Regions from separate parts of the Streptomyces sp. BPTC-684 genome, predicted to be linked through region 1. Evidence: riboswitches for the same ligand, from Rfam matches in the RefSeq annotation. Region 1 holds a riboswitch; each other region holds the start of a gene.
The links. A riboswitch is a leader RNA that binds a small molecule or an ion and turns the genes downstream of it on or off. The one in region 1 is predicted to bind thiamine pyrophosphate.
Positions count from the first base shown of each region.

Region 2: it holds a riboswitch for thiamine pyrophosphate, as region 1 does, so the genes downstream of both, thiC (phosphomethylpyrimidine synthase ThiC) here and QIY60_RS04540 (thiamine ABC transporter substrate-binding protein) in region 1, are expected to answer to the same signal.
Region 3: it holds a riboswitch for thiamine pyrophosphate, as region 1 does, so the genes downstream of both, thiO (glycine oxidase ThiO) here and QIY60_RS04540 (thiamine ABC transporter substrate-binding protein) in region 1, are expected to answer to the same signal.

Region 1 is NZ_CP124863.1:1,050,457-1,055,158, forward strand. It holds gene QIY60_RS04535 (iron ABC transporter permease) at 1-1,029, opposite strand, end outside; gene QIY60_RS04540 (thiamine ABC transporter substrate-binding protein) at 1,083-2,177, opposite strand; TPP riboswitch at 2,254-2,363, opposite strand; gene rlmN (23S rRNA (adenine(2503)-C(2))-methyltransferase RlmN) at 2,382-3,488, opposite strand; gene QIY60_RS04550 (phosphatidate cytidylyltransferase) at 3,592-4,702, opposite strand, start outside.
Region 2 is NZ_CP124863.1:2,897,551-2,902,252, reverse strand. It holds gene QIY60_RS12900 (helix-turn-helix domain-containing protein) at 1-219, shown strand, start outside; gene QIY60_RS12895 (SsgA family sporulation/cell division regulator) at 317-751, shown strand; gene QIY60_RS12890 (YibE/F family protein) at 759-2,093, opposite strand; TPP riboswitch at 2,165-2,299, shown strand; gene thiC (phosphomethylpyrimidine synthase ThiC) at 2,292-4,070, shown strand; gene QIY60_RS12880 (hypothetical protein) at 4,204-4,702, opposite strand, start outside.
Region 3 is NZ_CP124863.1:4,755,138-4,759,839, forward strand. It holds gene QIY60_RS20995 (thiazole synthase) at 1-307, opposite strand, end outside; gene thiS (sulfur carrier protein ThiS) at 311-526, opposite strand; gene thiO (glycine oxidase ThiO) at 523-1,719, opposite strand; TPP riboswitch at 1,717-1,830, opposite strand; gene QIY60_RS21010 (FAD-dependent oxidoreductase) at 1,951-3,114, shown strand; gene QIY60_RS21015 (Rv2175c family DNA-binding protein) at 3,158-3,523, shown strand; gene thiE (thiamine phosphate synthase) at 3,596-4,252, shown strand; gene metF (methylenetetrahydrofolate reductase [NAD(P)H]) at 4,349-4,702, shown strand, end outside.

The DNA.
Region 1 (4,702 bases):
GGTCGCGGCCAGCGCGTACTGCACGGAGTTCCACACCGCCTCCAGCGGCGGCACCAGAAACGTTCCGCCCGCGCCCACCGACTGGAGGGAGCGGAAGTAGCCGAAGCCGTAGCCGTCGGGGGTGTCCAGGGAGCGGGCGATCAGTACGCCCAGCGGCAGCAGGATCAGTACGGCGATCACCGCGAGCACCCCGGCGAGCAGCGTCCACTGGCCCGCGCCGCGCGGGCGCCGGGCGGTCTGCGCGGGGTCGACGAGCTTCAGGGCGCTCTCGCGTCGCCGTACCGTCCAGGCGTGCACGGCGAGGACCGAGCCGACCGCGGCGAACTGGACGATGGTCAGGACCGCCGCCGTGGGCAGGTCGAGGAGCTGGGCGGTCTGGCGGTAGATCTCCACTTCGAGCGTGGAGAAGGTGGGGCCGCCGAGGATCTGGACGACGCCGAAGGAGGTGAAGGTGAAGAGGAAGACCATCAGCGCGGCCGCCGCCACGGCGGGCCCGAGCGCGGGCAGCGTCACCGTGCGCCACGCCGCGAACCGGGAGGCGCCCAGGACCCGGGCGGCCTCCTCCTGGCGCGGGTCGAGCTGGGCCCACAGGCCGCCGACGGTCCGTACGACGACCGCGTAGTTGAAGAAGACGTGTGCGAGCAGGATCGCCCACACCGTGGTGTCGAGCCGTACGCCCCACAGCTCGTCGAGCAGCCCGCCCCGACCGAGCAGCGCGAGGAACGCGGTGCCGACGACGACGGTGGGCAGCACGAAGGGGACCGTGACCACGGCCCGCAGCAGGTGGCGTCCGGGGAAGTCGAAGCGCGCGAAGACGTACGCGCCGGGCAGCGCGATCAGCAGCGTGAGCGCGGTGGAGGCGAGCGCCTGCCAGGTGGTGAACCACAGGACGTGCCCGATGTCCGGCTCGGTGATCACCTCGCCGATCCGGCCGAGGTGCCAGCCGCCGTCGACGCGCAGCCCGCGGCCGACGATCGCGGCCACGGGCCAGGCGAAGAAGAGCGCGAAGAACGCGAGCGGCAGGGCCATCAGGCCGAGCCGCACCGCGTTCGCGCGCACCTTCTTCGCGCGGGGCGTGCGGCTTACTTCAGCACGAGCGAGGACCACGTCTTGACCCACTGCTCACGGTTCTTGGAGATCTTCTCCGGAGCGACGTCGTGCGTCTCGGTGACCGTGGCGCCGAACTTGGTGAACAGCTCGGGCAGCTTGGCGCCCTTGACCACCGGGTTCACGAACATGTTGAGCGGCATGTCCTCCTGGAACTTCTTGGAGACCAGGAAGTCGAGGAGCACCTTGCCGCCCGCCTCGTTCTTGGCGCCCTTGAGGAGCCCCGCGAACTCGGTCTGGCGGAAGCAGGTGCCGGTGGCGACGCCGGTGGGGGCCTCGGTGGGCTGCGGCTTGGCGTACAGGACCTCGACGGGCGGGCTGGAGGCGTAGGAGACGACCAGCGGGCGGTCGCCCTTGGCCTTCTTGCCGCCGGCCGAGCCGGAGAAGTCCTGGTTGTAGGCCTGCTCCCAGCCGTCGACGACCTTGACGCCGTTGCCCTTGAGCTTCTTCCAGTAGTCCTGCCAGCCCTCGTCGCCGTACTGGGCGGCAGTGCCGAGCAGGAAGCCGAGGCCCGGCGAGGAGGTCGCCGCGTTCTCGGTGACCAGCAGGTTCTTGTACTCGGGCTTGACCAGGTCGGCGAAGGAGCTCGGCGGGCTGAGCTTCTTGTCCGCGAAGTACTTCTTGTCGTAGTTGACGCAGATGTCGCCGGTGTCGATCGGCGTGACCCGGTGCTCGCCCTTGTCGAGCTGGACGGCCGCGGGGACGGCGGCGAGGCCCTTCGCCTCGTACGGGGTGAAGATCCCGTTGTCGAGGGCGCGCGAGAGCAGGGTGTTGTCGACGCCGAAGAACACGTCGCCGCGCGGGGAGCCCTTGGTGAGGATCTCCTGGTTGAGGGCCGCGCCCGCGTCGCCGCTCTTGAGGACCTTGACCGTGTAGCCGGTCTGCGCGGTGAACTCCTTGAGCACCGCGTCGGAGGCGGCGAACGAGTCGTGGCTGACCAGCGTGACGGTCTTGGACTTGGTGCCGCCGTCGGACTTGGCGGTGTCGTCCTTGCCGCCGCACGCGGCGAGCGTACTGACGCCCAGGGCGGCGGCGAGCGCGCCGGCCGCCATCTTCTTCGTACTGCGCATGGTTCTGGATCCTCCTGGTGGGACCAGGAAGAGACGCGGCCCTGCTCGCCGGGCGGCGGCGAGCAGGGCGCAACAGCTTGAGTGGTGACCGAACTTCCTACCCAGAATGACCTGGGCGAGGTTCAGAGGGTCTGCGACCTGACGGTGTCGCACTCTCAGCGCTGTGGCGCTCCCCTGTCGGAATATGCAGATTTCGAGCCCAGACTACCTCTCGGACGCGGCGAGCTGTCCGCACGCTCCGTCGATCTCCTGGCCACGGGTGTCCCGGACGGTGACCGGCACGCCGTGGGCGGCGATGGCCTCGACGAACGCCTTCTCGTCCTCGGGGCGCGAGGCGGTCCACTTCGAGCCCGGCGTCGGGTTCAGCGGGATCAGGTTGACGTGGACGCGCTTGCCCTTGAGGAGGCGGCCGAGCAGGTCACCGCGCCAGGCCTGGTCGTTGATGTCGCGGATCAGTGCGTACTCGATCGAGATGCGGCGGCCGGACTTCTCCGCGTACTCCCACGCCGCGTCCAGGACCTCGCGGACCTTCCAGCGGGTGTTGACCGGGACCAGGGTGTCGCGCAGCTCGTCGTCCGGCGCGTGCAGCGACACGGCGAGGCGGCACTTGAAGCCCTCGTCGGCGAAGCGGTGCATGGCCGGGACCAGACCGACGGTGGAGACGGTGATGCCGCGCTGGGACAGGCCCAGGCCGTCGGGCTCGGGGTCGGTGAGGCGGCGGATGGCGCCGACGACCCGCTTGTAGTTGGCGAGCGGCTCGCCCATGCCCATGAAGACGATGTTCGACAGGCGCGCCGGGCCGCCGGGGACCTCGCCGTCGCGCAGGGCGCGCATGCCGTCGACGATCTGGTGCACGATCTCGGCGGTCGACAGGTTGCGGTCCAGGCCCGCCTGGCCGGTCGCGCAGAACGGGCAGTTCATGCCGCAGCCGGCCTGCGAGGAGATGCACATGGTCACCCGGTCGGGGTAGCGCATCAGGACCGACTCGACGAGCGTCCCGTCGTGCAGCCGCCACAGCGTCTTGCGGGTGGTGTCGTCGTCGCACGAGATGTGCCGCACCACCGACATCAGGTCCGGCAGCAGCTCCTCCTGGAGCCGGGTGCGCGCGGCCGCGGGGATGTCGGTCCACTGGGCCGGGTCGTGCGCGTACCGCGCGAAGTAGTGCTGCGAGAGCTGCTTGGCGCGGAACGGCTTCTCGCCGATCGCGGCGACAGCCTCTTTCCGCTCGGCGGGCGAGAGGTCGGCGAGGTGCCGCGGGGGCTTCTTGGCTCCGCGGGGGGCGACGAAAGTGAGTTCTCCGGGCTTCGGCATGGTCCCACCAGTGTCTCAGACATACGGAAAGGGGCTCGCCGTCCTGTGGACAACGAGCCCCCGACCGGTAAAACGGCAGGTCAGCGCCTGGTGGAGCAGCCGGTCAGCCGCCGCCGACGAAGGCGACCAACAGCAGCCACACCACCGGTGCCGTAGGCAGCAAGGAGTCCAGGCGGTCCATGATGCCGCCGTGGCCGGGCAGCAGGGTGCCCATGTCCTTGATGCCGAGGTCCCGCTTGATCATCGACTCGCCGAGGTCGCCGAGCGTGGCGCTCGCCGCGACCGCGAGGCCCAGCAGCAGGCCCTGCCACCACTGGCCGTCGTCGATGAGGAACTGCATGCACAGCGCACCCGCCGCCATCGCGAACGTCACCGCGCCGAGCAGGCCCTCACGGGTCTTGCCGGGGCTGATGCGCGGCGCCAGCTTGTGCTTGCCGAAGCGCCAGCCGATCGCGTACGCGCCGGTGTCGCTGACCACGGTCAGCAGCAGGAAGACGAACACCCGCCACGGCCCGTCGTCGGCGGTCAGCATCATCGCGACGAACGTGGCCAGGAACGGCACGTAGAACGCCGCGAAGACGCCCGCGGTGACGTCCTTGAGATAGCCCTCGGGCTTCTCCGTCATCCGCCACACCAGCACCGCAAGCGACGTCAGCGCCATCGCCACCCACGCGCCTTCGGCACCGCGCGCGTAGCCGGCGACGACCATCGCCGCGCCGCCCACCGCGAGCGGCACCAGCGGCGCCTTGACGCCCTTGCGCTCGTCGAGGCGGGAGGTGAGCTCCCACAGCCCGACGACGACCGCCACCGCGACCACTCCGACGAAGACGGCCTTGACGACGAACAGCGACGCCAGGATCACCGCGCCGAGCCCGACGCCGACCCCTATCGCGGCCCGCAGGTCGCGCCCCGCCCGCTTCTTCTCCGGCTGCGCGGGCCGCTGCGGCTGCTGCGGAGTCGAAGGTGGTACCGAGCTGGGCATGGGCTCCTGCGGCGTCTCTTCGCGGAACAGGGGACCGCTCACCCGAGCGGCCCCCCGGTCACGTTCTTCGCGGTGTACGGCGTCGTTGCCCGTGTCGGTCACGACGGGCGATCGGTGCGTACGGGACGGGGCGTCATACGCATCGTAGGCAGCCCCCGCCGAAGGCACCTCCTGGGAAGGCCCCTGGTCGGGTGGCCCCCAGTGTTCGGGTCGCGGCGGAGCCCCCCAGGAA
Region 2 (4,702 bases), 1.8 Mb from region 1:
CTGGCGGCTACGGAGCGTATGCAACCGGTCGTCGAACGACAGGAGTACGCACTGGGCACGGTCTGCGCGGCCATCCCGATCACAGCGGGCTCCGGAGCCGCCACGATGGCCATCTCTCTGCCGCTTCACCAGCAAGAACGCCTGATTCCGGCGATCGAGCAGCTCCGCGGGGAAGTCGGCCGACTGCTCAGCTCCCTCGCGTTCTCTATCAGTATCTGAAAACTCACTCCTTGTGATCTGCTAGTGCTTCCAGCACGATTGCGTCAAGGGGGCCAGGGGGGCATTCCTGGCCATTTCAGCTACAGCGGGGTACGTGATGCGTGAGGTCCTGGCAGAGGTCATGATGAGCTTCCTCGTCTCCGAGGAGCTCTCCTTCAGGATCCCGGTGGAGCTCACCTACCGCGCCGACGATCCGTACGCGGTCCGCATGATCTTCCACCTGCCCGGCGACGAACCCGTGACCTGGACGTTCGGGCGGGAACTGCTACTCGACGGCATCAACACCCCCACCGGCGACGGGGACGTGCGCATCGCGCCCTCCCGCCCCGAGGAGCTCTCCGACGTCCACATCCGCCTCCAGGTGGGCGGCGAACGGGCGCTCTTCCGCGCCGGGGCCGGCCCGCTGGTGGCCTTCCTCGACCGCACCGACAAGCTCGTACCGCTGGGGCAGGAGCGCGCGCTCGGCGACTTCGACGGACATCTGGACGAGGCGCTGGGGCGGATCCTGGCCGAGGAGCAGAACGCGGGCTGAGCGCCGCCTACTTCTTGCGGCGCCGGCCCCGCCCGCCCCGCACCGGCCCACGGGCCGCGACGGCCGGGCGGTCGGCCGAGACCACCAGCGCCGCCAGCGCCGTGGTCACCGGGACCGAGGCCACCAGGCCGATCGAGCCCACCAGCGTCCGGACGATCTCCTCGGCGACCAGCTCGCTGTTGGCCACCGTCCCCACGCTGCTCTGCGCGATCGAGAACAGCAGCAACAGCGGCAGCGCCGCGCCCGCGTACGCCAGGACCAGGGTGTTGACCACCGACGCGATGTGGTCGCGGCCGATCCGGATGCCCGCCCGGTACAGCCCGCGCGGGCCCATCGTCGGATTGGCCTCGTGGAGCTCCCAGACCGCCGACGTCTGGGTGACCGTCACATCGTCCAGCACACCGAGCGAGCCGATGATCACGCCGGCCAGCAGCAGACCGGACATGTCGATGTTCGGGTAGAGCCCGTGGATCAGGCCGGTGTTGTCGTCGGTGTTGCCGGTCAGCGAGGCCCAGCCGATGAACAGCGACCCGAGCAGCCCGATCAGGACGAGCGAGACCAGCGTGCCGAGCACGGCGACCGAGGTGCGCGCCGACAGGCCGTGGCACATGTACAGCGCGATCAGCATGATCGCGCTCGACCCGACCACCGCGACGAGCAGTGGATTGGAGCCCTGGAGGATCGCCGGGAGGATGAACAGCGTCAGCACGGCGAACGAGACGACCAGCGCGACCAGCGCCATCACCCCGCGCAGCCGGCCGACGACCACGACCGCGAGCGCGAAGATGCCCGCGAGCAGCGCCATCGGGAACCGCCGGTTCACATCGGTCACCGAATACTGCAGGTCGCGCGGGGCGTCGGGGGCGTACGCGACGATCACGCCCTGCCCCTTGTGCAGTTGGCGCGGGGCGTCCGGCTGGACGATCTCGGTGAAGGTGCGGCCCTTCTCCTTGCCGGTGGTGACCTCGATGGTCGCCTTGCCGCACAGGCCCTGCTGGGAGCGCTTGGCCTCCTGGCCCTCGGCGGTCGAGGTGTCGCCGTTCGACGGGGTCTGACCGGCGTTGACCGTCTTGCAGTCGACCTTCTGGAGGGCGACGACCTTCGCCTGCTGGGTCTGGCGGTCGAAGCCGACACCGGTGCGCTGGTGCGACGGCGTTCCGCCGGGCCACAGCACGGCCAGGCCGACGAGCACCGCGGCCGAGAACGGGATCAGCACGGCGGCGATCACCTTGCGGAGATGCTTCGAGACGGGCGCCGCGGGACCGTGGCTGTGCGTGTGCCCATGGGGCTGGCCGTGCGGGTGTCCGTGGGCGTCTTCGGGAGGCTGCTCTGTTGACGTCACCGCCCGATCATCGCAAGAACGGCGGGGCCCCTCTGTTCAGCGCGCTGGAGATGACGCTAGCGTGGTGACACCTTTGCACACGCGGGAGCTCGGAGCACCGGGCTGAGAGGGCGCTGAAAGCCGTACGAACCGTACGGAAGCGGCTGCGCCGACCGCCGAACCTGTTACCGGGTAATGCCGGCGTAGGGAGTAGGTCTCATGACCATTCAGGACGCACGCACGCCTGCCTCGAACCAGAGCGAGGCCGGGAAGTCCATCGGCTGGCACAAGGGATACGTCGAGGGCTCGCGCCCCGACCTCCGGGTGCCGGTCCGCCAGGTGCACCTCACCAACGGCAAGGACGTCACGCTGTACGACACGTCCGGGCCGTACACCGACCCGAACATCGAGACGGACGTCCGCCGGGGACTCGCCCCGCTCCGGGAGAACTGGATCATCGCGCGCGGGGACACCGAGGAGTACGCGGGCCGCCCCGTCCGCCCCGAGGACGACGGCATCAAGCACACCTCGCCGCGCGGCGGACTGAAGAACCTCGACGCGGTGTTCCCGGGCCGCCCGCGCCAGCCGCGCCGCGGCCGCGGCGGCCAGGCCGTCACCCAGCTCGCGTACGCCCGCCGGGGCGAGATCACCCCGGAGATGGAGTACGTCGCGATCCGCGAGAACGTCTCCCCCGAGGTCGTGCGCGAGGAGATCGCGGCCGGGCGCGCGGTGCTGCCCGCCAACGTCAACCACCCCGAGATCGAGCCGATGATCATCGGCAAGCGGTTCCTGGTGAAGGTCAACGCCAACATCGGCAACTCCGCCGTCACCTCCTCCATCGAAGAGGAGGTCGACAAGATGACCTGGGCCACCCGCTGGGGCGCCGACACGGTCATGGACCTCTCCACCGGCCGCAACATCCACACCACCCGCGAGTGGGTGCTGCGCAACTCCCCCGTCCCGATCGGCACCGTCCCGCTCTACCAGGCCCTGGAGAAGGTCGACGGCCGCGCCGAGGAGCTGACCTGGGACATCTACAAGGACACGGTCATCGAGCAGGCCGAGCAGGGCGTCGACTACATGACGGTCCACGCGGGTGTGCTCCTGCGGTACGTGCCGCTCACCGCCCGCCGCAAGACCGGCATCGTCTCGCGCGGCGGCTCGATCATGGCGGCCTGGTGCCTCGCGCACCACAAGGAGTCGTTCCTGTACGAGAACTTCGAGGAGCTCTGCGAGATCCTCGCGGCGTACGACGTGACGTACTCCCTGGGCGACGGTCTGCGCCCGGGCTCCATCGCGGACGCCAACGACGAGGCGCAGTTCGCCGAGCTGCGTACGCTCGGTGAGCTCAACACGATCGCCAAGCGCCACAACGTCCAGACGATGATCGAGGGCCCGGGCCACGTCCCGATGCACAAGATCAAGGAGAACATCGACCTCCAGCAGGAGATCTGCGAGGAGGCGCCGTTCTACACGCTCGGCCCGCTGACCACCGACGTCGCCCCGGCGTACGACCACATCACCTCCGGCATCGGCGCGGCGATGATCGCTTGGTGGGGCACCGCGATGCTCTGCTACGTCACGCCCAAGGAGCACCTGGGCCTGCCGAACCGCGACGACGTGAAGACGGGCGTGATCACCTACAAGATCGCGGCGCACGCGGCCGACCTCGCCAAGGGGCACCCGGGCGCACAGGAGTGGGACGACGCGCTCTCGGACGCCCGCTTCGAGTTCCGCTGGGAGGACCAGTTCAATCTGGCCCTCGACCCGGACACCGCCCGGGAGTTCCACGACGAGACGCTGCCCGCCGAGCCGGCGAAGACCGCTCACTTCTGCTCGATGTGCGGGCCGAAGTTCTGCTCGATGAAGATCTCGCAGGACATCCGCCGCGAGCACGGCGGGGATCTGGCGGCAGGGGACATCGAGGCCGGAATGGCGGAGAAGTCCGCGGAGTTCGCCGCGGCGGGCAACCGGGTCTATCTGCCGATCGCGGAGTGACGTACGCGTACCGATGTTTCACGTGAAACAGCGAGCCCTGTTTCACGTGAAACAGGCACGGCCGTGGTTTCACGTGAAACGAAGGTGACCGCGGTCCTGGTGGTTTCACGTGAAACGGGCGCCCCGAAGCCGGTCACTCCGGCTGGTGTTCGGGGCCTCCGAAGTCGGGACTGGTGAAGTCCGGGCTGGTGAAGCTGGGGCGGGTCCCCTTGGACGAGTCGCCCGGGCTGTCGAAGTCGGGCCGGTCGTAGCCGAGGCTCGGTATCCGGCCCGTCGAGCGGCGCCTCGACGCCCCCGGACCGGTGCCCGGGTCGGCCAGCGCCTCGCGCAGGAACGGGTAGATACCCCGTTCCACCAGGGCGTGGCGCCATGCCTCACGGGCCCGGGAGACCTCCTGTGCTCTCTCGTCGTCCACCTCGTCCTCCTCCGGTTCGGCGACGACCTGGGTGGCGCCGTTGCGGATCGCGGTGAGCAGGAGGCTGATCGCCGCGGCGAGTATCGCGGCCGCGGTGAGCGCCCCGAAGAACCATCCGGCGGTCAGTAAAGTGTCGGCGAAGGCGGGCTCGGGGTTGAGCATCTTCAGGATGTAGCCCACCAGCAGGAAGATCGCGGCGGCGGTCCCGGAGAGAACG
Region 3 (4,702 bases), 3.7 Mb from region 1:
CGACCACCTCCAGCTTGACCCAGTCCGTGCCGAGCGCCTCGCGCGCGAGGCGGGCGGTCAGCACGGCCTCCCCGGCGGTGAAGCAGCCCGCCGTGTTCGGCAGCACGCTGATGTTCAGCTTCTCCAGGACGGACAGGACCGAGCCCTGCACCGTCGGGTCCAGGCGGCGCATCGCGACGGTCGTCAGCTGGGTGCCGGAGGCGGCCAGCGAGCGCTCCAGGACGTCCAGGCTGGGCGCCCCGCCGGTGCCCATGATCAGCCGCGAGGTGAAGGTCGTACCGCCGAGGGTGAACAGGTCGTCGGCCATGGCTCAGCCTCCCTGGACGGCGGTCAGGACTTCGACGCGGTCGCCGTCGCCGAGCGTGGTGCGCGGCCACTCGCTGCGCGGGACGACCGCCTCGTTGACGGCGGCGGCGACGCCCGCGGGCGCCGGGGTCAGGGTGGCGACGAGGGCGTCAAGGGTGGTGCCCGTGGCGAGGTCGCGCACCTCGCCGTTGACGGAGACGGTCGTCGAGGAGACGGTCATGCGGTCAGCTCCTGCGGTACGGACTCCACCGGGGCGGAGGTGAAGCGGCGGGGGGTGAAGGGGCGCGCCTCGGCGGGCAGTTCGCCGGTGGCCAGCGCGTGCGCCAGCGCGTCGCCGGTGACGGGGGTGAGCAGCACCCCGTTGCGGTAGTGGCCGGTGGCCAGGTGCAGGCCGGGCAGGGCGGTCGGGCCGAGCAGCGGCGCGTTGTCTGGGGAGCCGGGGCGCAGCCCGGCGCGGGTCTCGGTCAGCGGCAGTTCGGTGATGCCGGGCACCAGCTCGTGCGCGTCGCGCAGCAGCTCGTAGACGCCGCCCGCGGTGACCGTGGTGTCCCAGCCCAGCTCCTCGCTGGTGGCGCCGACGACGAGCTCGCCGTCGGCGCGCGGCACCAGGTAGACGTGGCTGCCGCGGACCACCGCGCGGACCGTGCGGGACAGGAACGGCGCGTACGCGGGCGGCACGGTCAGCCGCAGCACCTGGCCCTTGACCGGGCGCACCGGCGGCCGCAGCTCGTCCGGGACCCCGGCGAGCCGGCCGCTGAGGCTGCCGCCCGCGAGGACGACCTGGTCGGCGGCGAGCTCGGTGCCGTCGGCCAGGACGGCCCCCGCGGCCTTCTCCCGTACCACCGAGAGCCGTTCGGCCCAGCCGTGGTGGAACACCACCCCGGCCCGCTCGCAGGCCGTCAGCAGGGCCTTGGCGAGGCGGCGCGGGTCGATCTGGTGGTCGCCGTCGACCCGCAGTCCGCCGCGCACCCCGGGCGCCAGCATCGGTTCCAGGCGGCGGCACTCGCGCCCGGTCAGCCACTGGGAGTCGAGTCCCGAGCGCTGCTGGAGGGCGTGCAGGTCGCGCAGATGGGCGCGGTCGTCGGCGTCCAGGGCGACCGCGAGGGTGCCGCAGGCGCGGTAGCCGGTGCCGAGGCCGCTCGCCTGCTCCAGCTCGGCCACGAAGTCCGGGTAGCGCCGGGCGGAGGCCAGGTTGAGGCCGAGCAGGGTCTCCTCGCCGTAGTGGAGCTCGGTGACGGCGGCGAGCATGCCCGCCGCGACCTGCGCGGCGCCGCCGCCGGGCGCGGGGTCGGCGAGCGCGGTGCGCAGACCGCGCTGCGCCGCCCGCCAGGCCGTGACGAGGCCGATGATGCCGCCCCCCACCACCAGTACGTCCGACCCGTGGGGAACTGCCCCGTTTCGGGATGAATGCATGGGCGTCCAGCCCCTCCCTTCGCCGGCATGACCCGGATCAGGTTCGTACGGTCGGAGGCCGCTGCAGCCTCCCTCTCAGCCCGGTGCGTCCGGGCTCCCGCGAGTGCTTGTACGTGCGTCAGGCTAACGCCTGACCGGTTTCCTGACGAACTGTCAGATGTTTATGGTGATCGGGTGAGCGAAAAGCAGACGCATTCGGAACAGCGCCACGTGGTGGTCGTCGGCGCGGGCATGGCCGGGGTCCAGACCGCGGTGGCCCTGCGCGAACAGGGCTTCCCGGGCCGGATCACCCTCATCGGCGCCGAGCCCCACCAGCCGTACGACCGGCCCCCGCTCTCCAAGGCGGTGCTGCTCGGCAAGGCCGACGGTTCCGCCTTCGAGGTGGACTTCGAGGGCCTCGGCGTCGACCTGCGCCTGGGCGAGACCGTCACGGACGTACGCGCGCGTGAGCACGAGATCGACACCGCGTCCGGGCCCGTCCCGTACGACGCGCTGGTCATCGCTTCGGGCGCGGAGCCGATCACGCTGCCCGGCATCGAGGGACTGCCCGACGTCCATCTGCTGCGCACCCTGGACGACGCCGGGCGGCTGCGCGCGGTCCTGAGCGCCCAGCTCCGCGTCGTGGTCGTCGGGGCCGGCTGGATCGGGGCCGAGTTCGCCACGGCCGCGCGCGAGGCGGGCTGCGCGGTCACCGTCGTGGAGGCCGCGGACCGCCCGCTGGCGGGCGCGCTGCCCGCCGAGGTCACCGAGCCGATGGCCGGCTGGTACGCGGAGAGCGGCGCCGAACTGCTCACCCACGCGCGCGTGGCGACGGTCGAGCCCGGAGCCGTCGTCCTGGCGGACGGCCGCCGGCTCCCGGCCGACGCGGTCGTCGTCGGCATCGGCGCCCGGCCCACCACCGACTGGCTGGCGGCCACCGGCATCGAGCGGGGGCCGGAGGGCGCGGTCACGGCCGACGACCGGCTGCGCACCTCGCTCCCGGACGTCTACGCGGTCGGCGACTGCGCCTCCTTCCCTTCGGGAAGGTACGGGGAGCGGCTGCTGATCCACCACTGGGACAACGCACTCCAGGGGCCGCGCACGGTGGCGGCCGACATCGTCGGCGAGGCGGTCCGGCCGTACGACCCGGTGCCGTACTTCTGGTCCGAGCAGTTCGGCAGGTTCGTCCAGTACGTCGGCCACCACGGCGGCGCCGACCGGCTGCTGTGGCGGGGCGAACCGACGGGCGCCGCGTGGTCGGTCTGCTGGCTGCGCGAGGGGAGGCTCGTCGCCCTCCTGGCCGTCGGCCGACCGCGCGATCTGGCGCAGGGCCGCAAGCTCATCGAGGCAGGTGCGACGCTGGATCCGGTCCGCGCCGCCGATCCGTCCGTCCCTCTCAAGGCCGCAGTCGGCTGAGCTCCGGCTACCGAGTGTCAGTCCGGGATGGCACGCTTGTCCCGTGACCGAGATTGACGCGAAAACCGATGCACTCGTCCCCGCCTGGCTCCACCTTCCCGACATCGCAGAGATGCTCGATGTCGAGGTGACGCGTGTGCGGCAGCTGGTCAAGGAGGGCCAGCTCATCGCCGTACGCCGCGGTGAGAACCGGACGCTGCAGGTGCCCGCCGCCTTCATCGACGGCGACAAGGTAGTGAAGGGCCTCGCCGGCACCCTCACGCTCCTGCGGGACGACGGCTACTCCGACGAAGAGATGCTCGAGTGGCTCTTCACCCCCGACGCGACCCTGCCCGGTACCCCCGCGCAGGCCCTGAGCGAGAATCGCGGCACGGAGGTGAAGCGCCGCGCCCAGGCGCTCGCCGTCTGACCTGATCGCCTACAGGTGGGGCGCGGACCGGGGGACCGGTCCGCGCCCGCACCGCACACAACGGGGGACTTCATGCCCACGGCCCGTGAGCAGCTCGCCGACGCCCGGCTCTACCTCTGCACGGACGCGCGCAGGCGCCAGGGCGACCTGCCCGCGTTCCTGGACGCCGTGCTGGCCTCGGGCGTGGACATCGTCCAGCTGCGGGACAAGGGCATGGAGGCCGCCGAGGAGCTGGAGCACCTGGCCGTCCTCGCCGACGCCTGCCGGCGGCACGGCAAGCTGCTCGCGGTCAACGACCGGGCCGACGTGGCCCATGCCATCGGCGCCGACGTGCTGCACCTGGGCCAGGGCGACCTGCCGGTCCCGGCCGCCCGCGCGATCCTCGGCGACGAGGTCCTGATCGGCCGCTCCACGCACGCCGACGCGGAGGCCTTCGCGGCCGCCGTCGAGCCCGGCGTGGACTACTTCTGCACGGGCCCCTGCTGGCCCACCCCGACCAAGCCGGGCCGCCACGCCCCGGGCCTGGACCTGGTGCGTTACACGGCCTCGCTCGCCACCGAGCGCCCCTGGTTCGCCATCGGCGGCATCGACGCGGCCAACCTCGACGAGGTCCTGGACGCGGGCGCCGAGCGGATCGTGGTGGTCCGGGCGATCACCGAGGCGGACGATCCCGCCGAGGCGACAGCGAACCTGGCGAAGCGGGTACGTGAACGCCTGGTGGCCCGCTAGAGGTTTTCTGTCCGAGGGGTGGACAATAGTCCGACAATGCGGACAAATTCCCCCGGCCTTGTTGGGGGACCGCCAAGGCCTGGCTAACCTGCGAGTATGGCCCTTGGCACTGCTTCCACCAGGACGCATCGCGCGCGCACCGTGCGCGAGATGCTGGCGACCGGTGAGACGACGTACTCGTTCGAGTTCTGGGCGCCCAAGACCGAGAAGGGCGAGCGGAACCTCTGGAACGCGCTGCGCCGGGTCGAGGCGGTGGCCCCGAGCTTCGTCTCCGTGACCTACGGCGCGGGCGGCTCCACCCGCTCGGGCACCGTCAAGGCCACCGAGCAGATCGCGGCCGACTCCACCCTGACCCCGGTGGCCCACCTCACGGCGGTCGGCCACTCGGTGGCGGAGCTGCGCAACATGGTCGGGCAGTACGCGGACGCCGACATCCGCAACATCCTCGCC